DNA from 2 places in the Metabacillus sp. KH_069 genome. Region 2 is predicted to be linked to the other one. Evidence: riboswitches for the same ligand, from Rfam matches in the RefSeq annotation. Region 2 holds a riboswitch; the other holds the start of a gene.
What was found. A riboswitch is a leader RNA that binds a small molecule or an ion and turns the genes downstream of it on or off. The one in region 2 is predicted to bind lysine.
Positions count from the first base shown of each region.

Region 1 (14,991 bases), 480 kb from region 2:
CGGCAGGAATATAATAAAAGTTTCCAGAACAACTCTAAATGGCAAGCTTTCCATAAAATGTGCAGCATTATTAAATGCTTCTTCTCCTCTTGTTGCAAAGTTATTTACAACAAGATGCTGAATTAAGAAGACGCCAACCGGAATAACTCCAAGCAAAGAATGAAGTCTTCGGTTCAAATACTCTCTGTTTCCAGCCATCTCAACATAACCCCCTAGTAATCTTAAAATCTTTTTTTTAATGTTTCTCCTATTCCCGGCAATCTTTTAAAAAATAAACATTGTATGATAAAATGTGACAAATTTATTGTACTCCCAACGAGTTACAGCGTCAAGAAAACGCGTTCATAAATTTTAATTTTGTGACAAATCTTATTTTCTCCCTATTTTTACTTTCCTGAAATACTTTCAAAGCGATTTTGGAGCTTGTAATTTACTTTTATTGCATGTTCTTACCCGCCCAACTTGATATATAATAAAGTCAGAAAGAGGGGAAGAATGTGAAAAAAACCAGCGAACAAATCGATATGACGCAGCTGAGGGACATGCAAGTGCCCGCATTCGCCTATGAGCTGCTGCGGGAAGTTCTTATTCCTGATATTCTTGGAAACGAGTCCGCATCTATGCTTTACTGGGCAGGCAAGAGCCTTGCGCGCAAATATCCTGCAGAATCAATTGAAGAGCTTATTGCTTTCTTTTCATTAGCCGGCTTTGGAACTCTTTCATTGGTACATAAGAAAAAAGATGAAATGGAATTTCAGCTTGAGAGCGAACTGATCAAAACAAGATTCAAAACAATGAAAGAGCCTTCTTTTCAGCTTGAAGCGGGATTTCTGGCCCAGCAGGTGCAGCGGATGAACAAGCAGATTACAGAAACCTATGAACAAGTAAAAAAACGTGCGGATAAAGTGCATTTTACAGTGAAATGGGACTACAAAGACATGGAATTCGGCAACGATTAAAGGGATGGGTATCTAGTATACCCACCCCTTTTTTTATATCGTTTAAAGCACCTGTGCAGGCTGCTGTGATAATTCGAAGGCATCATGCAGCGCTTCAACCGCTTTTACCATGTCAGCATGGCTGATAACAGTTGACACTTTAATTTCAGACGTGCTGACCATTTTCACTTCAATTCCTTCTTGAGCAAGAACATCGAACATTTCTGCCGCTACACCAGGATTTGATACCATGCCGGATCCGACGATGGAAACTTTTGAAAGGCCGCCTTCTGATTCTATTTTTTCAAAGCCAAGCTCTGATTGATAGGTTTCAAGCACGTGAACCGTTTCTTCCACATCACCTGTTTTCACCGAAAAAGATAGAGAGGCCAGGCTGCTGTCTGTTGAACTTTGAATAATAATATCTACATTAATTCCGTGGCTTGCAAGCGTTTTGAAAATGGTTGACAGAGCGGAAAGGCCGCTTGGCAATCCGCAAACCGTTATTCTTGAAACTTGATCTTCAAACGCAATTCCTCTAACAACTAAATTCTGTTCCATCTTTGTTTCCTCCTCAATTAACGTGCCTCTTTCTTTTTCTGAGCTTGATCTGACTTCCAAGGGAACTCCATAATTTTTTGCAAATTCAACAGCCCGGGGGTGGAGAACGCCTGCTCCAAGATTAGCAAGCTCAAGCATTTCATCATAAGATATGCCGTCTAATTTTCTTGCACTTTTTACAAAGCGCGGATCTGTCGTAAAGACACCTGTTACATCTGTATAAATATCACATTTATCAGCTTTTAGAGAAGCAGCCAGCGCAACAGCTGTCGTATCTGAACCCCCGCGGCCGAGCGTCGTTATTTCCTGTCCGTCTGCTAGTCCCTGAAAGCCAGCAACGACAACTACTTTTCCAGCTTGTAGCTGATTATTAATTTTTTCTGAATCAATCCCTGAAATTCTCGCATTGCTGTGGACATTTTCAGTCTTAATGCCAGCCTGCCAGCCTGTGTAAGAAACTGCATCGTATCCTTGTGCCTGAAGAGCCATCGTCAAAAGAGAAATTGTCACTTGTTCTCCCGTTGACAGAAGCATATCCATTTCGCGCTTGCTCGGTTTTTGAGTGATTTCAGCTGCCAGTGAAACTAAATGATCCGTTGTTTTCCCCATTGCCGAAACAACAACAACGACATCATTCCCGTTCATTTTTTCCTCGATTGTTCTTCTTGCAGCATTCATGATTTTTTCCGGAGATCCAACAGATGTGCCTCCAAATTTTTGTACAACTAAACCCATATCAGCCTCTCGCCTTTCAAGTTATATTGATCGTCAGCAGGTAAAAGGGAGAATCTCAGAAAACGCAAAAAAGCAATGAGATTCTCTATCTCATTGCTTGCATAAACGAATAATGGAACTTCATTCATACAATGAGATAGCGCTCCAAGAAAAATACATCTTCTTGACAATTTTACGTCTATTAAACGCAAAACCAGCAAAAGTAAGAAATGGCTCTTTTTTTGCTTCGGCGACTCTCCCCTTTCACCCATCTTCAAAGGATTCCATTGTCCTCGGAAGGGCTACTCTTGAAGTTCGCACCTCTACCATCATTTAACGAACTAAACGATCTGGTTATCAAATTAGTTAGAATTGTAGCAAAGAATTTGTCTTTGTGCAATCTATTCTTTCAATTTTTCTGCAATAAGCTGTGCCGTGTTTGCCGGAATTCCCGCCGCCATCAGCTCTTCGAGGCTTGCTTCTTTCATTTTTTTTACAGAACCGAAATGCTTGAGCAAAGTCTTGCGACGTTTTTCCCCAACGCCTGGTATATCATCCAGGATCGATTGAAAGGCTGTTTTTCCTCTTGTCTGCCTGTGAAAAGTAATCGCAAACCGATGCACTTCATCCTGAATTCGCTGTAGAAGATAAAACTCCTGGCTGTTGCGTTCAAGTTCAATGACAGCCGGAGGACTCCCGAGCATTAAATTAGAAGTCCGATGCTTCTCATCCTTTACAAGTCCTGCGACAGGGATGGATAATCCGAGTTCATTTTCAAGTACATCCTGAGCTGCAGCCAGGTGCCCTTTTCCTCCGTCAATGATAATCAAATCAGGAAGCGGCAGCTCCTCTTTTAACACGCGCGTGTACCTTCTGCGGACAACTTCACGCATAGACTCGTAATCATCTGGTCCTTGCACTGTTTTAATTTTGTACTTGCGGTACTCTTTTTTGGCAGGCTTGCCATCTATGAACACAATCATCGCAGATACAGGATCTGTCCCTTGTATGTTTGAATTATCAAATGCTTCGATTCTTGCCGGTGTATAGATTCCCATTTTTTCACCAAGCTGATCAATTGCTTTGATTGTTCTTTCTTCATCACGCTCAATGAGTGAAAATTTTTCTTTTAAAGCGATTTTGGCATTCTGATGTGCAAGCAGCACCAGGTCCTTTTTCTTGCCGCGCTTTGGATGGATGGCTGAAACGTGAAGAAGCTGTTCTGCCATTTCATGATCAACGCTTTCAGGCAGCAGTATTTCTTTAGGCAGAATATGATTGTTCTTGGAATAAAACTGGCCAAGAAACGTTAAAAATTCTTCCTCTGGCTCCTGGTACAGCGGGAACATGGCAATATCACGCTCGATCAATTTACCCTGACGGATGAAGAAAACCTGAACACACATCCAGCCTTTATCATAGGAATAGCCAAACACATCACGATCGACAAAATCATTCAGTGTCATTTTCTGTTTTTCCATGGTTGCATCTATATGCGCAATGGAATCCCGGTATTCTTTTGCCCGTTCAAAATCCAGGTTCTCAGCAGCAGCCAGCATCTTCTTTGAAAGTTCTTCTTTAATCTGCTTAAAGCCGCCTTTTAAGAAACGGGACATTTCATCGACCATTTGCCTGTTTTGCTCTTGTGTTACCTTATAGACACAGGGGGCCAAACATTGTCCGATATGATAGTAGAGACAAACTTTATCAGGAAGCGTAGTACATTTCCTAAGCGGATAAAGACGGTCGAGCAGCTTTTTGGTCTCTCTGGCCGCCTGGACGTTCGGATATGGACCGAAATACTTCCCATTATCTTTTTTGACATTTCTCGTAACAATCAGCCGAGGGTGCCGTTCAGCTGTAATTTTAATAAAAGGATACGTTTTGTCATCCTTTAGCATGACGTTGTATTTAGGATCATGTTTTTTAATTAAATTTAATTCTAAAATCAGCGCCTCAATATTCGAAGACGTGACGATATACTCAAAATCCTTGATTTCATTTACGAGCCGTTGTGTTTTCCCGTCATGTGAGCCGGTAAAGTAAGACCGCACCCGGTTTTTAAGAACTTTTGCTTTTCCAACATAAATAATCGTTCCGAAACGGTCTTTCATTAAATAACAGCCCGGCTGATCTGGCAGAAGTGCCAGCTTTTCTTTAATTAGTTGCTCCATAGCGGACACTCCGTTTCCTTAAAGATTAGCGCAGAATAAGTATCGGTCATCAGCGCCAAGTTATTCCCTTTATTGTACCATTTTAGAGGGAGGGAGTCTTTTGTTTGCCTCCAAGGATTCTATTCCATCGGCTTTTTTGCATAGATTGTTGTTTTTGATTATAAATGTTGCCCGCTGCTTTCGACTGCAGGCACTTACCTCCCTAAATTTCAGGACTATTGCACCAAATCATTTCCTGAGCAATAATTGACAATTTTTTCGGCAGATGACCGTTTTTGCAGACATAAAAAAAGATCCGGAATACCGGATCTAATTTCATTTTAATTATGCGTGTTTATTTAATAGATCAGCTAGAGCTTCTTTAGGCTGGAAGCCAACTGTTTTGTCTACAACTTCGCCGTTTTTGAAAACAAGCAATGTCGGAATACTCATAACACCGTATTTGCCTGCTGTTTCTTGGTTCTCGTCAACATCAAGTTTAACGATTTTCACTTTATCGCCTAGCTCCTGATCAAGCTCTTCAAGAACCGGTGCAATCATTTTGCAAGGTCCGCACCAAGGAGCCCAAAAGTCTGCCAGTACGACGCCTTCGCTAGTTTCAGCTGTAAAAGTTTGATCTGTTACATTAGTAATTGCCATTATATTTTCCTCCTAAATGTTCAAGTGATGCCTAAAGTATAGCATTAAAGAATGTGACCTGCTAATTTTTTGCTCACTATTCCTTTTCCCTTACTTTGTGATGAAAAACATTTTTTCATTCAAATTAAAAACACGCCGCTGGGAGCGTGTTTTTAGGAATCAAGAATGAACTTTTAATTTCTTAAACTCTTCCGTCAGCATCGGTACAACTTCAAATAGATCTCCGACAATGCCATAATCAGCTACTTTGAAGATGTTTGCTTCAGGATCTTTGTTAATTGCAACAATAATCTTGGAGTTAGACATACCGGCTAAATGCTGGATCGCTCCAGAAATACCGCATGCAATGTACAAGTCAGGAGTGACAACTTTTCCCGTTTGGCCGATTTGCAGCGAGTAGTCGCAATAATCAGCATCACAGGCACCGCGGGAAGCTCCGACTGCTCCGCCGAGAACATCTGATAACTCCTTCAGCGGGTTAAAGCCGTCTGTGCTTTTTACTCCGCGTCCGCCGGCTACAATGACTTTAGCTTCAGAAAGATCAACACCTTCTGTTGCTTTGCGCACCACTTCTTTTACGATTGTGCGAAGATCTTTGATCTCCACAGAAACAGAAGAAACTTCACCCGTTCTTGTTTCATCCTTTTCAAGAGGAGCAATGTTATTTGGTCTGATTGTTGCAAAAATCGTTCCATCTGTCACAATCTTTTTCTCGAAAGCTTTTCCTGAATAGATCGGACGTGTGAATACGACATTTCCGCCTGCTACTTCTAAATCTGTAGCATCTGAAATAAGTCCGGATCCAATCTTTGCAGCGATTTTCGGTGATAAGTCTTTTCCAAGAGCTGTATGCCCGAAAACAAGACCTTCCGGTTTTTCAGCTTCGATAACGGCAAGCAATGCCTGTGAATAGCCGTCAGGTGTATACGTTTTCAATTTTTCGTCTTCAACTGTAATGACGCGGTCTGCACCATAATGAATCATTTCTTCAGCTAAAGCTGCTACACTGTCTCCAACTAAAACAGCTGTTACCTCGCCGCCTTCGGATACCGTTTTCCCTGCTGCAATCGCCTCAAAAGACACGTTGCGCAATGATTGATCGCGTACTTCTCCCAATACCAGCACTTTTCTTGCCATTATAAAGTCCCCCTGTTATACGTTTGATTGAAAAATCTGCTTTCAGGTAATACTTAGATTACTTTTGCTTCGTTGCGAAGAAGAGATACCAATTCCTTCACTTGTGCATCTAAATCCCCTTGAAGTACTTTACCCGCTTCTTTTTTAGGCGGCATATAAATTTCGATTGTTTTTGTTTTAGGCTCAACTTCATCTTCTTCGAGATCAAGATCATCCAGTTCGAGTTCATCCAAAGGCTTTTTCTTTGCTTTCATGATACCCGGCAAAGAAGGATAGCGCGGTTCATTCAGACCCTGCTGTGCGGTAACAAGCAACGGCAATGTCGTTTCAATGACTTCTGAATCACCTTCAACATCGCGTACGACTGTCGCTTTGTTTCCATCAATCTCTAGCTTTGTAATCGTAGTTACATAAGGAATGTCAAGAAGCTCAGCCAGACGAGGTCCTACTTGTCCAGATCCGCCGTCAATCGCAACATTTCCTCCTAAAATTAGATCTGCATCTTTATCTTTGAAGAATTCAGCAAGAATTTTAGAAGTTGTGAATTGATCTCCATCTTCAAGATCATCTTCCGTATTAATTAATACAGCCTTGTCACACCCCATTGCAAGAGCTGTTCGCAATTCTTTTTCAGCTTCTTCCCCGCCGATTGTCACAACGGTTACTTCACCGCTGTTTGCATCGCGGATCTGAATTGCTTCTTCAATCGCATACTCATCATAAGGATTAATAATGAATTCTGCGCCATCTTCATTAATTTTGCCGTTTTGAAGCGTTATTTTTTCTTCCGTATCAAACGTTTTCTTCATGATTACATAAATATTCATGTCCATCCCCCTATTTACGTTAAGCATTCAATTTAGTTGTATAGAAAAAACGTCAGGAACGTTTTATCATATCATTTATTCGCCTTTGAACTGCGGCTGTCTTTTCTCAAGAAAAGCACTGATTCCTTCTTTTGCATCTGCGCTTTCAAATACTGTACCGAAATAGCCCGCTTCTTTTTTCACCCGATCATGATACGGAAGTGTTTTAGAAGCATTGATTAAATCGATGGCTGCACTGACAGATATCGGGCTTTTTGCAGCAAATTTCTTCGCAAGCTTCATCGTCTCATCTAATAAGTCTTCTTCTGCAAAAGCATGGTTGGCAAGACCGTATTTGGCTGCCTCTGCTCCTGAGATCGGTTCACTTGTCAGCAGCATTTCAAGCGCTTTCGCTTCTCCTACATACTTAGGAAGACGCTGCGAGCCGGCGAAGCCTGGAATGAGTCCAAGCTGAAGCTCAGGCAGCCCGAGCTTTGCATTCTCGGTAACAAGCCTTACATGACAGCTCATTGCAAGCTCAAGGCCCCCGCCTAGAGCAGCTCCATGAATCGATGCGATGACTGGTTTTCTGAATGTTTCAATTCTCTCAAAAAGTTCCTGTCCGTTTGCAGCAAGCTTAGAGAACTCTTCCCCGTTCGGCACTGAAACAAATTCCTTGATGTCAGCCCCTGCTGAGAAGAATCTTCCCTCGCCATTAATGACAATGACCCTGACGTCTTTTTTTGCTTCAAACTCATCCATCAGGGATGAAAGCTCTTTCAAAACATAAGATGAAAGGGCGTTTGCGGGAGGTTGGTGAATGGTTACGACCGCAACATAATCTTCTACTTTAACATTTAAATAACTCACAGCTCAGGCCTCCTTATGCATTTAAACAATTACGTCAGGAAGGATTTTGCTAAACCCTTCCGCAGCCTTTGATCATAAGTTCATGAACGCTTCCTGCAAGTGCAGTCAGATCAAATTTCTGATCATTCATGACCCATGTTGTCACCGTTTCATCAATGGTTCCAAATATCATCTGCCTCGCCAGGCGTGTATCCAGGGCTTCACTGAATTCGGATGTTTCTTTTCCTGTTTGAATAATCGAATCAAGAATGTTTAAATACCCTCTCAGAACCTCATTGATTCTCAGGCGCAGATTTTTATTTGACTGCCTGAGTTCAAGCTGGGTAACGATGGCAAGATGATGATCTTCGGCTAAAAGAGAAAAATGTTTTTCTATCAACATGTATAACTTCTCCGCCGCTGTGTCCTTTCCTGCTATTTCTTGTTGAATTTTTTCGATAAATACGCCCATTTTTTCCTGAAACAAAGAAATCAGGATATCTTCTTTATTTTTAAAATAAAGATAAATGGTTCCGTCTGCGACTCCTGCCTGCTTGGCAATCTTCGAAACCTGTGCATGATGATAGCCATTTTCAGCAATAACTATGACAGCCGCATCTATAATTTGGAGATATTTTGGTCTTTTCTGTTTCAATATGAATTCGTCCTTTCAAACTGAATGAATCATCATTCATATTGTAATCATAAAATTACATCATCCATCTGTCAAGAAGAAAGAATGATTTTATCTTTCATCATAATAGATGAAAAGAACCCTCTCAGCAATAGGAAGAGATGGTTCTTTATCATTTTTCTATTCTTATTGCTTATCATTATATTTAATACAGCGTTTTTTCCTGATTAATTGGCATTTTTTAATTTTTCTTTTTCTTCTTCTACAAGTGAGCGCCTTAAAATTTTCCCGACTGCTGTTTTCGGAAGCTCTTTGCGGAATTCATAGATTCTCGGGATCTTGTATGCTGCCATATGCTTGCGGGCAAATTCGTCAAATTCCTGTTCAGTCGCTTCCGCCCCTTCTTTTAAAACGATATATGCCTTCACCGTTTCTCCCCGGTAAGGGTCCGGTATGCCGGCTACTACTACTTCCTGCACTTTTTCATGCTCATATAAAACCTCTTCGATTTCACGCGGATAAATGTTGAATCCCCCGGCTATTATCATATCTTTTTTCCGGTCTACGATATAAAAATATCCCTCTTCATCCATATAGCCAATGTCACCGGTTAAAAGCCATCCGTCCTTTAATACGGCTTCTGTTTCCTCTGGTTTTTTCCAGTACCCTTTCATGATCTGCGGACCTCTCACAGCAATTTCTCCAAGCTCATTGTATTCTGCCTGCTTTCCCGTCTCAAAAGAAAGAATAATAGATTCTGTGTTAGGCCATGGCACTCCTATACTTCCTTTTTTCCGATGTGACCAGAGGAAGTTTGAGTGTGTAACAGGCGATGCTTCTGACAAGCCGTAGCCTTCCACAAGCTTTCCGCCAGTCTCCCGCTCGAATTTCTCCTGGACTTCTTCCGGAAGCGGAGCTGATCCGCTAATACATGATTCAACTGATGAAAGATCATAGTTTTTCAAATCCGGATGGTTTAATAATGCAATATAAATAGTAGGTGCTCCAGGGAACAGCGTAGGTTTTAATTTATCAATGGCTTTAAGGGTATCCGTCGCATCGAATTTGGGAAGCAGGATCATTTTAAAGCCTTGCATAATCGATAGATTCATAACCGCTGTCATCCCGTAAACATGGAAGAACGGCAATATGCCAAGCACTGATTCCTCTCCGCGTCTGCATTTATACATCCAGGATGAGCACATGGACGTATTTGCAACCAGGTTTTCATGCGTCAGCATAACTCCCTTTGGAAAACCGGTTGTTCCTCCTGTATACTGCAGCAAGGCAATATCTTCTTTAGGATTTATCTCTATTTCCTCAATAGATGTGCTTTCCCGTTTCATGATTTCCTTGAATAAATGCGTGTGGCCGCTGTGCTCAATTTTTACAACGATTTGATTCTGCTTTTTCTGCACAAAAGGATATAATAGATTTTTCGGGAAAGGCAGATAATCTTTTATGCTTGTCGCAATAATATGTTCAATTCTTGTCAGCGCTTTCATTTTTGAGACTCTTGGATAAAGGAGATCAAGCGTAATAATGTATTTCGCATCAGAATCATTCAGCTGATACTCAAGCTCCCTTTCCATATAAAGAGGATTCGTTTGAACGACAATTCCTCCGGCAAATAAAATACCATAATAAGCAATGACTGCCTGCGGGCAATTCGGAAGCATAATAGATACTCTTTCGTCCTTCTTTAACCCAAGCTCCTGGAGGTAGCCCGCAAGTTTTAAAGATTGTTCATAAACCTCTGTAAAAGTCAGTTCCTTGCCTAAAAAATGAATAGCTGTTTTTGTCGGAAATTCTTGTGCTGCCTGCGCGAGATAAGATTGAAGAGGCTTGTTGTCAATTTCAGCATAATGAGGTATTTCTTCAGGATATAGATGAAGCCAAGGTTTTTGAACTTCCATTTTATTTCCTCCCTTTGTTGCCATCATGACTTTTGGCTTATAAAGAAAGTATACCAAAGTTATATTCAGAATATAAAATATTTTTAATTATTTAAATTGTATTAAAAAAAATCCGGATTCATGTCATGAGATCCGGATTTTCTTCATAATATTCATTTTTTCAAGCGAAAAAAACCATAAAAATAATGCCTACTACAATAAACAAACCGCATATGCCAAGCAGTACTTTCGCTAATGTTTCCACTGTTTTCTCCCCTTATATGCCTGCGCCGATCACGTAGGACAGACCAATTGAAATGACCATGGAAATAAAGCCTACCGCACGATTGTCATTTTGAATTTCATCATCGATTCTGAATTTAGGCGTTAAAAATTCATAGATAAAATAGCCTAAAAGCAATAAAACGAAACCAAACATTCCCCAGCCGACCATCTCAAATAGCGTATCATGCTGCCCGATTGAAAAACGGAATACATTGGCAATTCCAAATATCTTGCCGCCCGTCGTCATTGCAACTGCAAGATTGCCTTTTTGAATTTCTTCCCAGTTATTATATTTGGTCACCAGTTCAAAAATGGTCAGAAACACAACAATACATAAGATGACGACGCTAAAATAAGCTGCAGTCTGAACGAATTCATTCTCCCAAAATTGATTCATTTCTTATCTCCCATATTTCGATTATTTTAATTCAACAATCGTAACGCCTGAACCGCCTTCGCCTGATTCCCCGTAGCGGGTGCTCTTAACATTTCTGTGCTTTTTCAAGTATTCCTGCACACCTGTCCGAAGTGCTCCTGTCCCTTTTCCGTGAATGATGGAAATTCTCGGATAGCCGGCAAGTACGGCATCGTCCATATATTTTTCTACTCTAAGGAGGGCATTTTCATACCGTTCGCCTCTTAAATCAAGTTCGAGGGAGACATGATAATCTTTTCCTTTTACCATTGCAAGAGGTTTCGTTTCGACAGGCTTAGGTCTGCTGATGTACTGCAGATCATCTTCTTTTACCTTCATTTTCAGAATGCCTATCTGCACCTGCCATTCCTTATCGCCTACTTTAGACAGCAAGTGGCCTTTTTGATTGAAGCTGATGACCTTCACTTCGTCGCCTTCTGCATACTGATGCTTCTGCGTCTTCGTTTTCGGCTGTTTGCTGCTTTTTTCAAATTCAGGCACCGCTTCTTCAAGACGTTTTTTAGCATCGATTAATTCATGTTCTTTAATACCCGTTCGGTGTTCTTTTTGCATCTTCCTTAATTCGCGGATAATGGACTCTGCTTCTGCTTTTGCCGCTTCAACTTTTTCTGCCGCCTTCTTTTCAGCCTGTTCGTAAAGCTTGTCGCGTTCTTCGTTGAATGAAAGAATTTGATTTTGCAGCTCTGAATGAAGCTTTTCTGCGTCTTTGCGCAGTTCTTCTGCTTCAGTAAGCTCTGAGTCAGAGCGTTTTTTGCTCTCTTCAAGCGACGCAATCATTGAATCTACTTCATTGCTCTCAGCACTCATATGGGATTTTGCACGGTCAATGACTGTTTGCATAAGGCCAAGCCGCTTTGAAATTTCAAATGCGTTGCTTCGGCCGGGAACGCCGATTAAAAGCTTATAAGTAGGGCTTAATGTTTCAATATTGAATTCAACGCTTGCATTGACAACACCTTCACGGTTATATCCATATGCTTTCAGTTCAGGGTAATGCGTTGTGGCGATCACTCTGGCACCGCGATGGTGAACTTCATCCAAAATGGAGATGGCAAGTGCAGCCCCCTCCTGCGGATCTGTTCCTGCACCAAGCTCATCAAACAATACCAGGCTGTTATCGTCAACACGCTTTAAAATATCAACAATGTTTACCATGTGAGAAGAAAATGTACTTAAGCTTTGCTCGATCGACTGTTCGTCTCCGATATCCGCATATACATTTTCAAACACAGCCATTTCGGAGCCGTCAAGAGATGGAATCTGCAGTCCTGATTGGGCCATCAATGTAAACAGACCGACTGTTTTCAGGGTTACTGTTTTTCCTCCTGTATTCGGCCCTGTTATAACAATTGTCGTAAACTCAGCGCCAAGTTCAATGTCATTTGCGACAACTTCTTCCGCGTTTAAAAGCGGATGTCTTGCTTTGAAAAGTTTAATTCTTCCGCTGTTATTCATTTCAGGCTTTGAAGCTTTTATTTTTTTTGAGTACGCTGCTTTCGTAAACATAAAATCCATTTCGCTAAGTGCTTCTACATTAATCAAGAGAGGTTCGGCTTCTTCAGCAACTTTCACCGTCATTTCTGTTAAGATGCGGTCAATTTCAATCTTCTCTTTCATGCGCGCCTGCTGAAGCGTGTTATTTAAGTCAACTACTGCCTGCGGCTCGATAAATAACGTTGCTCCTGATGAAGACTGATCATGGACAATTCCGCCGTATGCTGAACGGTATTCCTGCTTAACAGGAATCACATATCTGTCATTGCGTATAGTAATAATCGCGTCAGAAAGCATTTTTTGAGCAGAAGAAGATCGGATCAGCGACTCAAGCTTTTCTCTCACCCGTGACTCTGTCGTTCTTAATGATGTCCGAATCGAACGAAGAGCATCGCTTGCTCCGTCCAGAACTTCTCCATTATCGCCAATACAGTGAAGAATGTGCTGCTCCAGCTCCTGCATGGGCTCAATCTCTGCTGCAAATCCCTCCAGATGAGGAATGTCGATTCCATTTTCCACCATGTCCTCAATAAACCGCTTCATATGCTTGCCTGCATAAAGAGTTCCCGCAATCTCCATCAGCTCATGCGGATTCAGCATACCGCCGATTTTAGACCGTTTAATGCTCTGGCGAATATCAACGAGACCGCCAAGAGGAGCATTTCCTTTCAGCCTAAGGACTTTTGCAGCTTCATCTGTCTGTTCCTGCCATCTTCTTACCTCATCATAATCAGTGGATGGAACAAGCCTCTCCACTTTTTCCTTTGCTAATGAAGAAGATATATGCTTTAAAAGCTGTTCTTTTACTTTATTGAATTCTAATACTTTTAACACACGCTGCTGCACGATATACAGCCTCCTTGCTGTCTTTTAGGCTACTTATTATGCCTGTTAAAAAAGGATTGCAGCTGATTCAGATCCCACGTATTGATTACGTTTTCTGCTTTCACCCATCCTTTTATTGCTGTTGAAACACCTGTTTTCATATCTTCAAGCATGTCTATATTATGTGCATCTGTATTGATTGCAAGTTTTACACCTGATTCATGCGCTTTTTTAATATGCTCAGCACTCAAATCCAGTCTATTCGGATTTGCATTCAGCTCTAAAACAGTATTTGTTTCTTTTGCAAGCTGAATCAGCATGTCAACATCCGGCTCATATCCGCTTCTTCTGCCGATCAGTCTGCCTGTAGGATGTGCAATCATATCCACATGATGATTTTCTAGAGCCGTTTTCAGGCGCTGCATGATGATATCCTGTGATTGAGAAAAGCTGGAATGAATCGACGCGATAACAAAGTCCATTCCTTCTAGTACTTCATCATCATAATCAAGAGAGCCATCCGGCAAGATATCCATTTCAACTCCTGCGAAAATTTTAAAATCCTCATACTGTTCATTTAATTTGTCAATTTCATTCCGCTGTGCTTTTAATCGTTCAGGAGTCAGACCATTTGCAACTTTAAGATATTGAGAGTGATCCGTAATGGCCATATACTGATACCCCCGCATTCTGCACGCCTCTGCCATTTCACTGATTGTAAAGGCTCCATCACTCCAAGTCGAGTGCATATGAAGATCTCCTTTTATATCATCAGCAGATATCAGCTTGGTATCCTTCAAGTATTTTTCTACTTCCGTCCCGTCTTCGCGGATCTCAGGAGGAAAGAAAGGAAGATCAAAGTGAGCGTAAAATTCTTCTTCTGTTGAAAATGTGATCACTTCACCTGTCTCACTATTTTCAACCCCATATTCACTGATTTTTTCTCCGCGTTCTTTTGCCAGCTGCCGCATTTTTACGTTATGATCCTTTGAACCAGTGAAATGATGAAGTGTCGTGGCAAATTCATCAAGAGTCACTAACCGAAAGTCCACTCCGATTTCATATTCATACTGCAGCTGCACAGAGACCTTTGTGTCTCCATTTGCAATGATTTCTGAGATATTCGGGATTTTTATGAGCTGATCTCTGACATAGTGGGGATGATCAGTTGCGATAATAAAATCCAAATCTTTGACGGTTTCTCTCATTCGTCTGAGACTGCCTGCCCTGCTGTATTTTTGAACCTCTTCACAAGATTCTAAATACGTCTCAATTTCCTCTGCAATCGGCAGTGCAAATGATAAAGGCAGCCTCTCAGGACGGGTTCCAATTTCATCAATCGCAGCGAGAATTTTTTCTTCTGTTTTTTTCCCGAACCCGGCAAGACTCTGGACCTTCTCTTCAAGGCAAGCTTTTTTAAGAGAATCAACGTCCGTAACCCCAAGCTCTTTATAAAGCTTTGCAATTTTTTTACCGCCAAGTCCAGGCAGCTTCAGGAGCGGAATAAGTCCCTGGGGAACTTCTGACTGCAGCTGCTCCATTGTTTTTGATTTTCCTTCTTGGATATACTCAGTAATGACCGCAGCTGTCCCTTTTCCGATTCC
Region 1 is NZ_CM174460.1:3,291,508-3,306,498, forward strand. It holds gene AC3ISE_RS16630 (succinate dehydrogenase cytochrome b558 subunit) at 1-198, opposite strand, end outside; gene AC3ISE_RS16635 (YslB family protein) at 525-959, shown strand; gene AC3ISE_RS16640 (aspartate kinase) at 1,002-2,234, opposite strand; lysine riboswitch at 2,364-2,547, opposite strand; gene uvrC (excinuclease ABC subunit UvrC) at 2,615-4,387, opposite strand; gene trxA (thioredoxin) at 4,712-5,026, opposite strand; gene AC3ISE_RS16655 (electron transfer flavoprotein subunit alpha/FixB family protein) at 5,186-6,163, opposite strand; gene AC3ISE_RS16660 (electron transfer flavoprotein subunit beta/FixA family protein) at 6,217-6,990, opposite strand; gene AC3ISE_RS16665 (enoyl-CoA hydratase) at 7,066-7,839, opposite strand; gene fadR (fatty acid metabolism transcriptional regulator FadR) at 7,889-8,473, opposite strand; gene AC3ISE_RS16675 (AMP-binding protein) at 8,680-10,368, opposite strand; gene AC3ISE_RS16680 (DUF350 domain-containing protein) at 10,625-11,029, opposite strand; gene AC3ISE_RS16685 (endonuclease MutS2) at 11,051-13,408, opposite strand; gene polX (DNA polymerase/3'-5' exonuclease PolX) at 13,438-14,991, opposite strand, start outside.
Region 1: it holds a riboswitch for lysine, as region 2 does, so the genes downstream of both, AC3ISE_RS16640 (aspartate kinase) here and AC3ISE_RS19095 (Na+/H+ antiporter NhaC family protein) in region 2, are expected to answer to the same signal.

Region 2 (14,991 bases):
TTTTCGCCTGAAGAGCTTGAAGAATATATTCCTTTGTATGCTCGACACCGCCCATTACTTCAATAATGACATCTATTTCAGGATCATGAATAACTTCATCAGCATTACTCGTCAGAATCTCTTTTCCGAATTCAACTTGTCTTTTTTTATCAACATCCTGTACGAGGACCTTTTTCACTTTAACAGGACAGCCTACCTGGTGCATCAATTTATCCTGGTGATCGTTAATAATTTTCACTACACCGCTTCCGACTGTTCCCAGTCCCAATAAACCAACTTGAATTGCTTTCATGAATTTATCCACTCCCTTGATGTCCTTCTAAGAAATACATTTGTATATGTATGATAGACATTTTCTATTATTGTCATTATAAACAGTGTGCTATTGCTTATCAATAGAGAATTTTCAGTTTTTTTATGAAATCGCTTTCTTCGTTGATTATACTAGGTTTATATTTTCCAAAAAATATAAAATAAAATGACGTGCGAGGGAATCGCACGTCATTTTATTTATTCTCGGTCAAGCTGTATATCATTTTCGCTTTCAACGGTTACATCAAAATGACCTTTTCGTTCAAGCTTTTCTTTCTCAAGCATGGCTTCTTCCTCGGTTGGAAAGATAGGCCCGTCAAAGACCCTCTCCATCGTCTCTTTATCTGTGTACTGCACTAAAAAACTGTTCATATTAAAACCTCCCGTTTTAGAAGACTATACCCCGCTCTTTGCAGAAGTAATCTAATTTAAGGGTGTGATGGGCGGTTTCCCTGTTAAAACTGACAGGATGTTCTGAACACAGCAATCGATCATGGCGTAACGTGTTTCAGCCGTTGCACTGCCTATATGCGGGAGAGCTACTGTATTTGGCAGCTTTAACAGCGGGTGATCGGCGCTGATTGGTTCTTTCTCAAATACATCCAGTCCCGCTCCTGCAATTTCACCTGATTCAAGGGCTTTTATCAAATCTCCCTCTACAACCGTTCCGCCTCGCGAAGAATTAATAAAAAGAGCTGAAGATTTCATTTTTCTGAAGCTTTCAGCATTGAACATATGCTTCGTTTCATTCGTAAGCGGCGTCATGCAGACGACAAAATCTGATTGTTCCAGCAGTTCATCAAAGCTTGTATAAGCCGCTCCCAGCTTATTTTCCGCATCGTAATCTCTTGACCGATTGTGGTACAGGATATTCATATCAAACCCCTTGGCACGTTTAGCAACAGCCTGTCCTATTTTCCCCATGCCGACAATGCCGATTGTTTTATGGTGAACATCTGCACCCGCAAGCAAAAGCGGACTCCAGCTAGTCCATTTTCCTGCCTTCACATAGTCTGCCGCTTCAACGACCCGTCTTGCCGCTGTGAGGATGAGCGCAAATGTGAGGTCAGCCGTTGTATCAGTTAAGACATCGGGTGTATTCGTAATGATGACCTTTTTTTCCTTGGCATATTGAAGATTAATATTGTCGTATCCAACGGCAAGGTTTGCAATCACTTTTACGTTCTCTGCCTTATTAAGAAGCTCCTCGTCAACTTGATCGGATAGCATCGTCAAAAGGGCATCTGCTTCTTTAGCTTTTTCAAGCAGCAGACCGCGGGGACATGGGACATCTTCCTTCTCCCACATTTCCACTTCACCCAGCTCCTTAAGCGCTTTCAATCTTTCATCAGGACATTTTCTTGTTATGAATATTTTTGGCGTTTTCATCCTCTCACCCTTTTTCCATTTTCTTTTATCTTATCACATAAGGTGTGAGAGGAATGAACAGGTCTTAAAGCCAGTGTATAGCCGGCAAATAGATTTTTTTCGTCCGCATGGACAGTAGTTGCGCATATGATTTCAGAAATCCCTCATACTTGGAGGAATTCTTGAGCATTTCCGAAAGCTTCGCTTCATAATAGGGTTTATCCGTTTCAGATGATAAATAATAATCTTCAATGCATTCAAAATAATGAATCGGCAGGAGCAGGCGGCTGTAAATAAGTCTCCATGAAAAAGACGAGAGCGGTGTTGTCCGGTCATAATCCTCTAAAAGTAAAAACCCGTCCTGACGCAGTGTTTCTGGCTGATCGAAAAATTGGTTCCTTAAATATTCGGCAATATCCCTGCTGCAGTGATCGAACACCCAATCTGTCGGGATTTTCACGAGTCCTGATGACCTCCAAGTATCCGAATAGAATCTGTGATGGCAGACTGTTGCTGAATCAATAGGCTGAGGCTCATCGTCAAGTTCTGTGTCCACTAAGTATTGAATCGCATTTTCGGCAAGTCCCATATAATATGGAAATGATTCAGCGAACATTTTTTCAAACGAATCAAGCGGCTGCGAACTGATTTTTCCGCGCCAAAACCCTTCAAGCTGATCGGTTCGCTTTTCCCACAGCATCTTCCATTGGCCGATTCTGCTTATTTTTGAAACCTGATAAGGATAGCTTCTTGCTTTTTGATGAAATCGTGCGAGCTCTCTTCCCACCTGATACACACGCTCACTTTGAACATATGAGGTTTTCAAAATTCCATATTTCCTTTTTTCCCACTCTATATATAAATTCCCTTGCTTTGTTAACAAAAAAACCGCTACAAACGGGTCTCCGCGTTCAAGCAGAAAATGACTCATATTATACAGTTCATAAAGCTCTTCATCGTCTATATGTGACAGCGGGACAATCAAATAGACGTGCTGATGAAATGAGAAAGCATCATAATTTCCTACTCTGAATGTCTCTGCCACTCTAAGTCCATATTGTTCCCGTATCAATTTTTCCACGAGTTTCTCCCCCATATATAGATAAAAGTCCTTACCCTATCCTAATCGGAAGTTTACTCATTTATGTATATTTTGGATCGTAAGTTAAACACTTTTTAATGATTGACATTTTCATTACACATTCAGAAGGCCGTTTGCGTAAAATAGTAAAAAGAAGATTGGGTGAAATGGATGAAAGAAAAAGAGAAGATGGACATTGTTGAAAAAACAGCAAGGCAATGGATACAGGACCGCGGAGTAAAGGTAGAAGATATCGCAGAACTCGTATACTTTCTGCAAGTCAAATATCATCCTTCATTAACAATCGATCAATGTTTGGAGAATATAGATCGAGTACTATCAAAAAGAGAAGTGCAAAACGCCATTTTAACCGGCATACAATTAGATATTCTGGCAGAGAAAAAAATGCTTGAGGAACCCCTTCAAGCCATCATTGAAAGTGATGAAAGCCTATATGGGGTAGATGAAATCATCGCCCTGTCCATCGTCAATATCTATGGATCAATCGGTTTTACGAACTACGGCTACATCGATAAGGAAAAACCCGGAATTCTTAAATTCCTGAACGACAAATCAACCGGAATGGTCCACACCTATCTCGATGACATCATCGGGGCCATTGCAGCCGCTGCATCAAGCAGGCTGGCGCATCGGGCTAAGAATACGGAATAACATTGAAATGCGGAATCGCCCGTTTAGCTCCGACAGACAGATAAGGATCCGACAGTAAAGGCGCTTTTTGCCTTTGCTGGCGGATCCGTTCTGGCCGAGGGGCTAGGAGGCGGAGCTAGACAATATAGAAAAGCGGAATTGCCCGTTTAGCGCAGGCATGACAGATAAGGATCAGCCAGTGAAGGCACTTTTTGCCTTTGCTGGATGAGCCGTTCTGGCCGAGAAGTTGGGCGATGGAGCTGGCCAACAAGAAAAACGGTGCCGCCATATTATGAGTTTTTCACATTGGTTGCTGATTTGTGTATTAGTTAGCCCATATGACCTTTTTATAGCTCAGCAATAGAAAAAAGCGCATCATATCCGATGCGCTTTCTGCGTTCTTTAGATTTTGTCAAACCACTCTTCTAATGAGTCAACCGTATATGTCGGCTTTTCATTGTAATTAAGCAAATGCTCGCGAAGAGTTACTCCAGTATGGACAAGCAAAGTATCCAAACCTGTATTCATGCCCGCTTTGATATCTGTGTCATAGTTATCCCCAACCATTAACGTATCTTCAGGGTCTGTGCCCAATACTTTTAAAGCCTGTTCCATAATAATGCTTTCCGGTTTGCCGATAAAAATCGGCTGGACGGCAGTTGATACGGCAATCACCGATGTTAAGGAGCCGTTGCCCGGGAGCAGCCCTCGTTCTGTTGGTATGGCAATATCCCCATTAGTTGAAACGAACGTTGCTCCATTGCGGACAGCGATACAGCCCAATGCTAACTTTTCATAGTTAATGCCTCTGTCTATACCCGTTACGACAAAATCAGGATTTTCATCCACAAGCTTCAGGCCACGTTCAATCAATGCCTGCTGAATGCCTTCTTCACCAATCACATAAACAGTTGCATCAGATTTTTTCTCATAAATGAAGTTTGCCGTTGCCTGGCTTGTTGTAAATACTTTATCCTCGTCTGCAGGGATGTCAAATAAATTTAACTTATCCGCTACTTGTTTGGGAGTTCTTGATGAATTATTTGTAACAAATAAATACGGTATTTCTTTTTCTATTAATAATTTAACGAAATCGCTTGCTTCTTCAATTCGTTCTTTGCCTCGATACATGGTTCCATCCAGGTCAATTAAGTAGCCTTTGTACTTCTTCATCTATCTCACTCCTTGCTTTATGTAAAAAAATGAGACGCCTTCTTAAATAGAAAGCGTCCATTTATTATAATACGTTTATTCTTTAATGTCTAAAAGCGGAAACCGGGCCAAGTTCATTTTCCAGATAAGCCCTTACGCGGGAAGGAAAACTGTGAAGCACGTCTGACTGTTTTTTCAAGCTGGCTGTAAGAGCAGTGTGATCGATGGCCAGATACTCCTGAACGAGCTGTTTACGGAAACTGATTACTTCTTTCAGTCCGGCAGCTTCATCCTGATCAACCACTTTCTCATCGAGCATAATATCGATAATATCCTCATAGCTGCCCGGGTCTCTCATAATAAATCCGTCAATAATGGCATTCCCGGTATCCAGTATGGCTTCAATCATCATTTGCGCTAGACGTTCAAGCGCTTTCACTTCTATGTCAGTTTTCCATTCTTTGTGCTTGCCAAATAAAGCAAAGTTCTTTTCATAATAAACCAAGGTTTCTTCAATTTTCTCACGATCTACAAAATACATCTTTTGACACTCCTAACTTTCATACTCAATACTTGTATTTTATCACAATTTGGCTGATTTCAATATTTCCCTGCAGCTGGTTTCGGTAAAGAGGAACGTTTGCTATGATAGAGGAAAATGATATGGAATAAAGGGGAAATGATGATGTCCGAACGATTTTATTTATATGATGATACTGTCGAAACAAAAACACGCTTTGTCAGCTTTATGGGAGAAAACAGCCGCTTTGATTTAGCCATTGTTAAGTCTGACCGCTATTATGGCAAACACCTTGTTCTGAATTTATTGAGCAGCCGTTTTGCCATTATCGGCGAAGATGACCTGAATGAACCGGGATATATTGAACATGCCTTCAATCTCGAGGAAGACGAAGCAAATGAGCTGAGGGAATTTTTGTATGAAATGGTGTAAGGATAATTAATTGTCATCAATCGTACACTAAGCTAAAAAAGCAGGTGAGACAATGGATGATAAAGAAAAACGGGAGTACACGGATTTTTCAAATGTTGAAGATATGAGAAATCTGGTGCTGCCTGAAATTTTTCCTGAGGGGCCATACGGTGCACCTCGCGGCAAGGATGAGCCTGTGGAAAACAAGAGCTCGGAGTGGAAAGAAGGCCAGCGGTATTACAGTGCTTTTAACTATGAGTTCAAATCACTGCATCAGAATTTGCCAAGACAGTACCCTGGAGCACATCCTACCCACGACGATCCTGAGAAAAACGAAGAACCTCCTTATACGTCAAAATAATAAGCCGCGGATTTCTCCCGCGGCTTATTTCTTTATTCTTTTTAAGACAAAATGGGCGCAGCCGAAGTTGCAGTACTCAAATATGTACTCATCAAGTGTGCTGATTTTTGTGTCATAGGAAGCTTTTTGATTTTGATCGTCAAAAAACCCTTTAAGTCTAAGCTGGTTATAACCCCAGTCACCGACGATGTAATCATATTTATTCAGAATTTCTGAGTAACGCGCTTTAAAGGCCTCTTCATTAAAGCCATTTTTTTCGTCTTTAATGAGCTCAAAGCTATGATTTTGGACCGTTATCACTACTATCACCTCGCATGAAAGCTGTCTAAATACTATCATAATCGATTTCCCCATCAATTGCTAAGAAAGATTGCGTTTGTTTTGGTCAACCTAAGGTTACGGAGGTGTTTGCGATGAAGAAAATCGCGTTCACGGCATCCTTAATAGGTATGATTATCATGACTGGATGCCAGAATACTGCAAGTGAAAATGAATTGTTTGAGGAAAATGGCAATACGGTAAATGTAAATGATGAAAATGGCATAAAAAACGGAAAAGACACCAACTCCGGTTTTGGCTATGTGCGTCATGTAAAAAACAATTTAGCCCAGGAAAATGATTACGATAAGGTGCCTCAAGTTGATTACGAAAAGACAGCTAATGCCATTTCCAGCTTAATCGTTCAGCTTCCGAACATCCAGGATGTGGCAACACTTGTAACTGATGAAGAAGTCCTGATCGCTTATCAGACGGATACGAAAAATCGAAATGAAACAGCGGATCAAGTGAAAAAAACGGCGATTTCCGTCGTTCCCAGATACTACCACGTTTACCTGTCCGATGATCCTGAGATGATTAAGCAAGTCGAAGGATACTCAGGCCTTGATCCAGAAAGCAGAGATATTGATCAAATTATCGATAGCACAATAAAAGAAATGCTGAAATCCCCTCAAGGCCGCAAACTGAACAAAGGTGAAAACGCAAACGGAGAAGGCTACGGCGAAACAAACGAAAACCTTGACAAGGACATGAAGGATAAATAAGAGCTCTACAAACACAATAATCGTCTGCTCACACTAAAAAAGTACCCGCTTCAAAGATGCGGGTACTTTTATTATGCCTGTGCCTGTCTTGCTTTAGTTGCTGCATTAACCTGCTCATCTGCATGATAGGATGAACGAACGAGCGGGCCTGCTTCACAGTGGCTGAAGCCTTTGCTCATCGCAATTTCCCGAAGCTCTGCAAATTCTTCAGGTGTGTAATATTTCATTACTTTAAGATGCTTTTTTGAAGGCTGCAAGTATTGGCCTATTGTCATAATGTCAACATTGTTTGCACGCAAATCATCCATTGTTTCGATGATTTCTTCTTTTGTTTCGCCGAGTCCAATCATTAAGCTTGATTTGGTCGGAATTTCAGGCTGCATTTCTTTAGCGCGGCGCAGGAATTCCAGGGAACGGTCATATTTTGCACGTGCGCGAACTCTTGGAGTCAAACGTTTTACGGTTTCAATGTTATGGTTTAATATATCCGGTTTTGCGTCCATGAGTGTTTTTAAGTTTTCTTCCACTCCGCCCATATCAGATGGCAGAACTTCAATTGAAGTAAATGGACTTTTGCGGCGTACGGCGCGGACTGTTTCGGCAAATACGTTAGCTCCCCCGTCACGCAGATCATCCCTTGCAACCGCTGTTATAACAGCATGTTTTAAGTTCATCAATGCTACTGAATCTGCAACGCGTTCCGGCTCTTGTAAATCAAGTTCAGTCGGCAATCCAGTTTTTACCGCACAGAAACGGCATGCACGAGTGCACACAGCGCCAAGAATCATAAATGTTGCAGTTCGTCTTACTGCCCAGCATTCATGAATATTGGGACATTTTGCTTCTTCACAAACGGTGTGAAGATTTTTTTCGCGCATCATTTTTTTTAAGCCTGTGTAATTTTCATTGGTGTTTAGTTTTATTTTTAGCCAATCCGGCTTTCTCAGGTATTCTTCTTTCTTAGCCATCTGAATCATCTCCAGTATGTATTGTAAGTATTCCTCTGATTCTGCGAATGTTCAGCATAAAAGGAAAATTTAAAATGAAATAGGTACATTAGTCACTTTAACATAACAGAGCAAGATAGGACAAGGGAAAGAGAGCGATGCAATTTCTAACATTTTCTACATATGAATTTTCTTTATTACACCAAACTAAGGTTATGAAATTGGTTTAAAGGAGACCGGTAATGTGAGAAAAATATGGATCCTGTTTATTCTTTGTTTCTTCTGCACTGCCCTGCCTAATCAGGTGCTCGGGGCAGATAAAAGCATCGAACAAATTAATCAAGAACGAATGAACTTATTTAAAAAAGCTGAAACCATCACTCAAATTCCCTGGTACGTACTGGCCTCTGTTGATCAATATGAGCGTAACGTAAGAAGAACCAGGAATGATATCCCTAAAGCAAAAGGCGTTATTGGCATCTATATTAAACCGGAAATATGGACTGGGCTGCAAAATCCAGATCGGTCTGACACCAACCCGACAAGCATCTCTTTATTTGGCGGGATTGGCATTGACGGAAATGGCGACGGAAAGGCGGAGCCTGACAATGACGAAGATGTGCTGTTTACGTTTGCAGCCTATTTGCTGTCTTATGGAATTGATCTCGAAAACATAAAAATTGGTCTTTGGGATTACTATCAGCGTGATAAAACAATTGGATTGATTTCAGGACATATGAAGCTTTTTCAAAAATACGGAAGACTGGATCTTGATCAGCATTCTTTCCCTGTCCCTATTCGCTTCAACTACAGCTATAAAAACACATGGGGAGATGCACGAGGATGGGGCGGCAGAAGAATACATGAAGGCACAGACATCTTTGCCAATTACGGTGTTCCTGTGAGTTCTACTTGCTATGGAATTATTGAAATGAAGGGCTGGAACAGGTTTGGCGGCTGGAGGCTGGGAATTCGGGACAGCTCCAATACGTACCATTACTTTGCCCACCTGAATGGATTTGCAGATGGCCTTCAAGTAGGACAAATTGTGGAGCCCGGGCAGTTAATCGGTTCAGTCGGGAGCTCAGGCTATGGACCACCGGGAACCTCTGGAAAGTTCCCTCCGCATCTTCATTATGGCATGTACAAAGATAATGGCAGAACAGAATGGTCATATGATCCTTATCCGCAGTTAAAAGTATGGGAACGTGCAGAATACAGGAAAAGAAAGAGAAAATAAGAAAAGCGTAAGCGCCCGTTTAGCTCCGACAGACAGATAAGGATCCGACAGAAAAGGCGCTTTTTGCCTTTACTGGCGGATCCGTTCTGGCCGAGGAGTTGGGCGTTGGAGCTAGACACCAATGCGCAAAATTTTATACTTGCTTATTGCTTAAATAAACGGGTCAGCAATAAACGCTGACCCGCATTTTAATTATGATCTTTTAGCTTTAACAACTGCATTAGCTATACTTGCAGCCAATCCGCCCCAAATAACAACTATACCAACAATCATCATTGTAATTGCTCCGCCGCTCATTAGCGTGATACCTCCTTATCAGCTGGAAGCTCAATTGTATCCTTTTTCCATGAAATGAATGAGAACAGAATACCCACAATTAATGCTCCTGCTGCAACCAGCCAGCCTGAATATAAAAGGAACTCACTTGAATAGGATCCTCCGCCATACGGCTCTGCTCTAAGCTTATCAATCATCATGTAGCCAAGAACGATAGGAGTAATGACCCCTAAGCATACTTTCCACCATGCTCCTAATTGAATATCAGAAATCTGGTTGGCATGTTTTTGAAGATCTGTTGCCTGTCTAAGAATCCAAATAACAACGATTACTTCAACAAAACCTGCCAGAGTCACACCAAAGCTGTTGATAAACTCATCTGCTACGTCCAAGAAGTTAATTCCGCCTCTTGTAGCAAATAAAAGAGAAATGATTGCTGAAATTCCTCCGCCGATAAATACGGCTTTTGTACGGGAAACATTAAACTTATCTTGAACACCTGCTACAAACGTTTCAACGATTGAAATGAGTGATGTTAATCCTGCAAGTGTCAGTGATGCAAAGAACAAGAAACCAAAAAGCTCATTAAATGCCGGGAACTCATTAATAATTTGCGGGAATACGATAAAAGCTAAACCGATTCCTTTTGAAACGACTTCATTAACAGGAACACCCTGCTGCATCGCCATGAAACCAAGTGCACTGAATACTCCAATACCTGCAAGCAGTTCAAATGCAGAGTTTCCGAATCCTGTAATAAATGCATTGTTTGTGATATCTGATTTTTTTGGAAGATAGCTTGAATAAGTAACCATAATTGCAAACGCGATGGATAAACTGAAGAAAATTTGTCCATATGCAGCTATCCATACTTTTCCGTTGAAAATCATATCCCAATTCGGTTTAAAAAAGGCTTCCAGACCTTGTGCTGCGCCTTCTAAAGTTAATGCGCGGATAACAATAATTAAGAATAAGACCACTAAAGTAGGAATGAAAATTTTATTTGCAAGTTCAATTCCTTTTTTAACACCTGCAAACAGCACACCAAGTGTAACTACCCATACAATTAATAGTGGCAAAAGCACGCCTGGCGCAAATCCGCCTAATTCCCCGGGAAGCTGCAACCTGAAGATAATCGCTGAAAAGGAATGTCTGTGTATCTTTTCCCCAGCTTAAATTTAAAGAAAAGCCGCTGTATGAAATTGCCCAAGCGATGATGACCGAGTAATACGTTGAAATGACAAATGCGATGCCGACCTGCCACCAGCCTAGCCATTCAAATTTCTTGCTTAGTCTTGCATACGTGAGTGGTGCGGAACCGCGGTATTTATGTCCGAGCGTAAACTCCATTACAAGCAGCGGAATCCCTGCAGTCAATAGTGCAAATAGATACGGAATGAAGAAGGATCCCCCTCCATTTTCATAAGCAACTCCAGGAAAGCGCCAGATGTTTCCTAAACCGATTGCCGATCCAACAGCTGCTAAAATAAAGCCTGCCCTTGTTCCCCACTGTGGACGATTATCCATGTGTAAAGCCCCCTTTTGCTGTTTCTTCCCGAATTTGGAAGAATTATAATTTTTACTATTTTCTGATATTTCAGTATAACTATACATAGTATAATCGGACATTATGCCTAAGTCAAAATGATTTTTAAAAATTATTATTTTAAGATGATTTACCTGTCATATTTTCTTACAATAAAAGGCAGAGTCCTGGAGAACTCTGCCTTTTTAACCTATTTCAAAGGAATCTCTTCCTTTTTTTTGAAGATGAGGATGAAAACAACTAAGAGGACAACTACTGTCAAAAGTCCCAGAAGCATGCTTCCTGAAAATCCTAAAACAAGATAGCCAGCCGCTGCTATAATTCCTCCGGTAATGGCATAAGGCATCTGTGTGATAACATGATCGATATGATGGCTTCCTGCCCCTGTTGAGGATAAGATTGTTGTATCGGATATAGGAGAACAGTGATCCCCAAGCACAGCCCCTGCAAGAACGGCTGCCATCGCAGGAAGAAGCATGGAAATGTCAGTCGCTGCTGTAATTTCACCTGCGATCGGAAGCATAATTCCGAAAGTGCCCCATGAAGTCCCGGTTGCAAATGCCATAAAGCCTGCAAGAATAAACAGAATAACCGGAAGGAGTGCTGTGTTCAGATTCGATTGCTCAACAATCCCTGCCAGGTATTCACCTGTTTTCAGCTGACCGATTAAGTCTACAATCATCCAGGCCAAGCTTAGGATGTAGATTGCTGGCAGCATTGATTTAATGCCTTCAAGAAATCCCTTCGGCAAGTAAGAAGCACTGATTCCTTTGCTGAAATAAAGAGCAAGAGTTACGAGTAAGCCGAATAATCCGCCTAAAACTAGAGATTTAGCTACATCGGTATATTCAAACATAGTCAAAAGGGTGAGAGCAACTCCTTCTTCTCCCTGAACACCCTGATATCCGGTCCATAGCATGGCACTTACCGTTCCGATAATTAAGGCAATAATCGGCCATACAAGATTTGCAATCGTCCCTTTATCGCTTGTAGGCAAATCTTCTTTAATATCTCCAAGCGGTTCTTTTTCGGGATCAAAAACAACGCCTGTTTCAATCGCACGCTCTTCGTGCTGCTTCATGCTTCCTAAATTAATATTGAAGTAAGCTGTTGCAAAAACTAAAGCCAATGCTGCAAATACATAGTAATTCATCGGAACCATCGTCATGAATGCTGAAAGAGGTGTGTATTCGCTGACACCATGCGTCGCAAGAATTGTTCCGATCATAGCAATAATATAGGCTCCCCAGCTTGAAACCGGCGAAACTACACAAACAGGTGCTGATGTTGAGTCAATAATGTAAGCAAGTTTTGCGCGGGATACTCTTTGACGGTCCGTAATCGGACGGCTTACCTGACCGACTGCAAGTGCGTTAAAATAATCATCAATAAAAATCAGGACACCTAAAAGGGCTGCTGTAAATTGAGCGCCTGCTCTTGTTTTGACACGTTTTAGAGCCCATTCTCCAAAGGCTCTGCTGCCTCCTGAAATCGAAATAAGCGCTGTAACAACACCTAAAATTAAAAGAAAAAGCAGAATAAAGACATTCCAGGTGTTTAATGCTCCATCTGAAATAAAGATGGCTTTAAATGCTTCATACACTTTCGTAAGTGTTTCTAAAATTGAAAAATTCGTAAGAATAAGTGCAGCGGAAAGAATTCCAACACCAAGGGAAAGCAGAACTCTCCGTGTTAAAATAACCATCAGAATCGCGATGATTGGGGGAAGAATCGAATAAATAGTGCCTGACATGGTATATTGCCTCCTAAAAATATTTTTTAGGCTACCGGCACGAGGAAGGGATAAAAAAGTGCAAATAAAAAAGAGTAGCGATAGAAAATAACTATCATTACTCTTCCCGCATTACGGTGTAATGTTATGTTATCCTCCACGATCAGTAGCCCTCCATTATAGATATCATCCATAATGACAGTGTTACCCTTATTCAAGGTAACCCCAGCCATGCAAATGCTGACACGTTTGCATAACTTCGGCAAAAAAGCCTTTTGTATAGTGGTCTCAGTTGTCATCCTCACACTATCTACTCTTCTTTTTCGCGCCTCTACCTCATCATGAGACAAGGTGAAGTATTCAGTTTATAATTATGGATTATAACAATAAACTATGAAACTTTCAACCTGCTAGTGTTACCTTCCAGATGATTCCACCGGCACATCGATTGCGGGAGGGGAACCCGCTCCGCCGCCATTGTAATAACTTGGAACCTGCCCCTGTACTGCTTTAATAGCAATTGGAATTGTGTTTCTGACTGTAGCTGTTTGAGTGGAAAAGGGAATGACCACTTCTACATTCACTTCAATTTCAACAGCAATCTCAATTAAAGCATTATTAATTCCATACTGCTGAATCGTTTCTTTTACGTCAGTCTGTACTTCCCCCACTACATAGAAGCGTACCGGCACCCTCGGTCCCAAGTTCCCGATCAGGGCATTATTTGTAGCTTGACCCAATGGGATGGAATAAATAATTCCCTCCCCCTGCTCATCTTTTGATATATGTTCCCCTTCAGGAAGCTCGAGTGCATCAATATTTCCTTTCGAAGCCTCTCTCAAGTTCGTTTGAATTTTATCTGTAGTTTTAGCAAGCACGCTTCTGACAAACTTCGCGTTAAAATCGATCGTTGTCACATTCCCTTTTTCATCTGTATCAACAACAAACATTTCATCCACATCAACATCTTCTTTTATATCTTTATTAATTGCATTTTGAATAACGAGTGTTGCAATCCGTTTTGTTTCCGTTTCTGCTACGGTCATTAATGTCGGTTCAATTCCTTTATTGACGATCCATAGACCTGCAGCTGTAGAAAAAATAAAAAAGACAAGCGACAGCAGGAATACATATCGGAAAGGAAGCGGTCCCTTCTTATGAGGGCGTTTGCGGAATCTGGCCAAAAATAAATCCCCCCTTTACATGATATGTTTATGCAGGCAAGGGGGGATGTACGCATTCTTTTTCATCTATGATTTTGAAATGATATTTAAATAGCGATAGCTATAATATGGCGCTTTTGTTTAGCTGTTATTACAGCATCCTTAACAGTGCATCTCTGCCGCTCATACCGACGTGTATGCCGCGATTTTCAGCCTCAAATGTAATGGATTCAAGAGGTGCATCAAGCAGCTGTTCAATGGTACGGACGCCGACTGCACGCCCAGCAATAATTCCGCGGTCTTTTAATTTTTCATTGAGTAAAGCTACATCAAGCGCACCGCACATAATGTATCCCTTCTCACTTGTAACAGCCATAAAATTGGTTTTGGGCAATGCTACCGTTATAGCTGTAAACTGATTGTTTTCAATAATAATTGGTGTCATGGATACCATCGTTATTTCACACTCCCTTCCTTCTACAATTTATGAAGAAAGCAGACATGAAGTGTGAAAATTAGGCATTCTTGGACGAATGTCCCTGTTTTAGCTTCCAGGCTAGCAGATCCCTCAGCATTTCAGGCATATAATACGTTTTCTTTTCCGCATGGCCAATAGATGGATACAGGACACCAAGTGTAAACATATCCACTGTAGCTACTGCATAAATTCGTTCTGGCTGTATAGGTGCCCCTGATACCAGAATTTCTTTTACATGGTGCAGACCGTCTTCTAATGGCTCTGTAAAAACCTCAATTCCGTCAAAAACCATTCGTCCCATAACATGGCCCCGGAAACCAAGACCCTTTAATTTCAGCTGCTCCATCCTTTCTGTGCGCGCTTCTAAAATAACTTCTTTTAAGACGTCTCCTTTTAAATAAACAGTGCAGGGATTAATAGGATGCGGACAAATGCGGTGCAGATCTTTTTTTGTAACCGGTCCTTTTTTCAGCGGTTCAAGCAGCATTCCTGCATTCACCATGCTGACCTCACCATTGCACCACTCTTTAAGAGCTGAAGCTAAAATGTCCGGAAATTCAGACTTACCAAACCAGTCCAATGATAAATCCTCTTCTAAAATGGCGACTGGTTCTGAGAGAATCTCATCACTTTTTATCGCTTCATTTATTAGAAACTGTTTTGTTTCTTCACACTCAGGCTCTGAAAGAATGTTAATAACTTCAGCTTCC
Region 2 is NZ_CM174460.1:3,773,972-3,788,962, forward strand. It holds gene AC3ISE_RS19020 (homoserine dehydrogenase) at 1-292, opposite strand, end outside; gene AC3ISE_RS19025 (hypothetical protein) at 511-684, opposite strand; gene AC3ISE_RS19030 (2-hydroxyacid dehydrogenase) at 736-1,701, opposite strand; gene yutH (spore coat putative kinase YutH) at 1,766-2,761, opposite strand; gene AC3ISE_RS19040 (phosphatidylglycerophosphatase A family protein) at 2,933-3,433, shown strand; gene AC3ISE_RS19045 (TIGR01457 family HAD-type hydrolase) at 3,815-4,585, opposite strand; gene AC3ISE_RS19050 (DUF86 domain-containing protein) at 4,668-5,105, opposite strand; gene AC3ISE_RS19055 (DUF3055 domain-containing protein) at 5,250-5,516, shown strand; gene AC3ISE_RS19060 (cytosolic protein) at 5,569-5,856, shown strand; gene AC3ISE_RS19065 (YutD family protein) at 5,881-6,156, opposite strand; gene AC3ISE_RS19070 (YhcN/YlaJ family sporulation lipoprotein) at 6,270-6,899, shown strand; gene lipA (lipoyl synthase) at 6,971-7,867, opposite strand; gene AC3ISE_RS19080 (M23 family metallopeptidase) at 8,139-9,086, shown strand; gene AC3ISE_RS19085 (methionine/alanine import family NSS transporter small subunit) at 9,279-9,383, opposite strand; partial or broken gene AC3ISE_RS19090 (sodium-dependent transporter) at 9,383-10,889, opposite strand; gene AC3ISE_RS19095 (Na+/H+ antiporter NhaC family protein) at 11,099-12,661, opposite strand; lysine riboswitch at 12,800-12,982, opposite strand; gene yunB (sporulation protein YunB) at 13,057-13,824, opposite strand; gene AC3ISE_RS19105 (YunC family protein) at 13,955-14,257, opposite strand; gene AC3ISE_RS19110 (bifunctional metallophosphatase/5'-nucleotidase) at 14,319-14,991, opposite strand, start outside.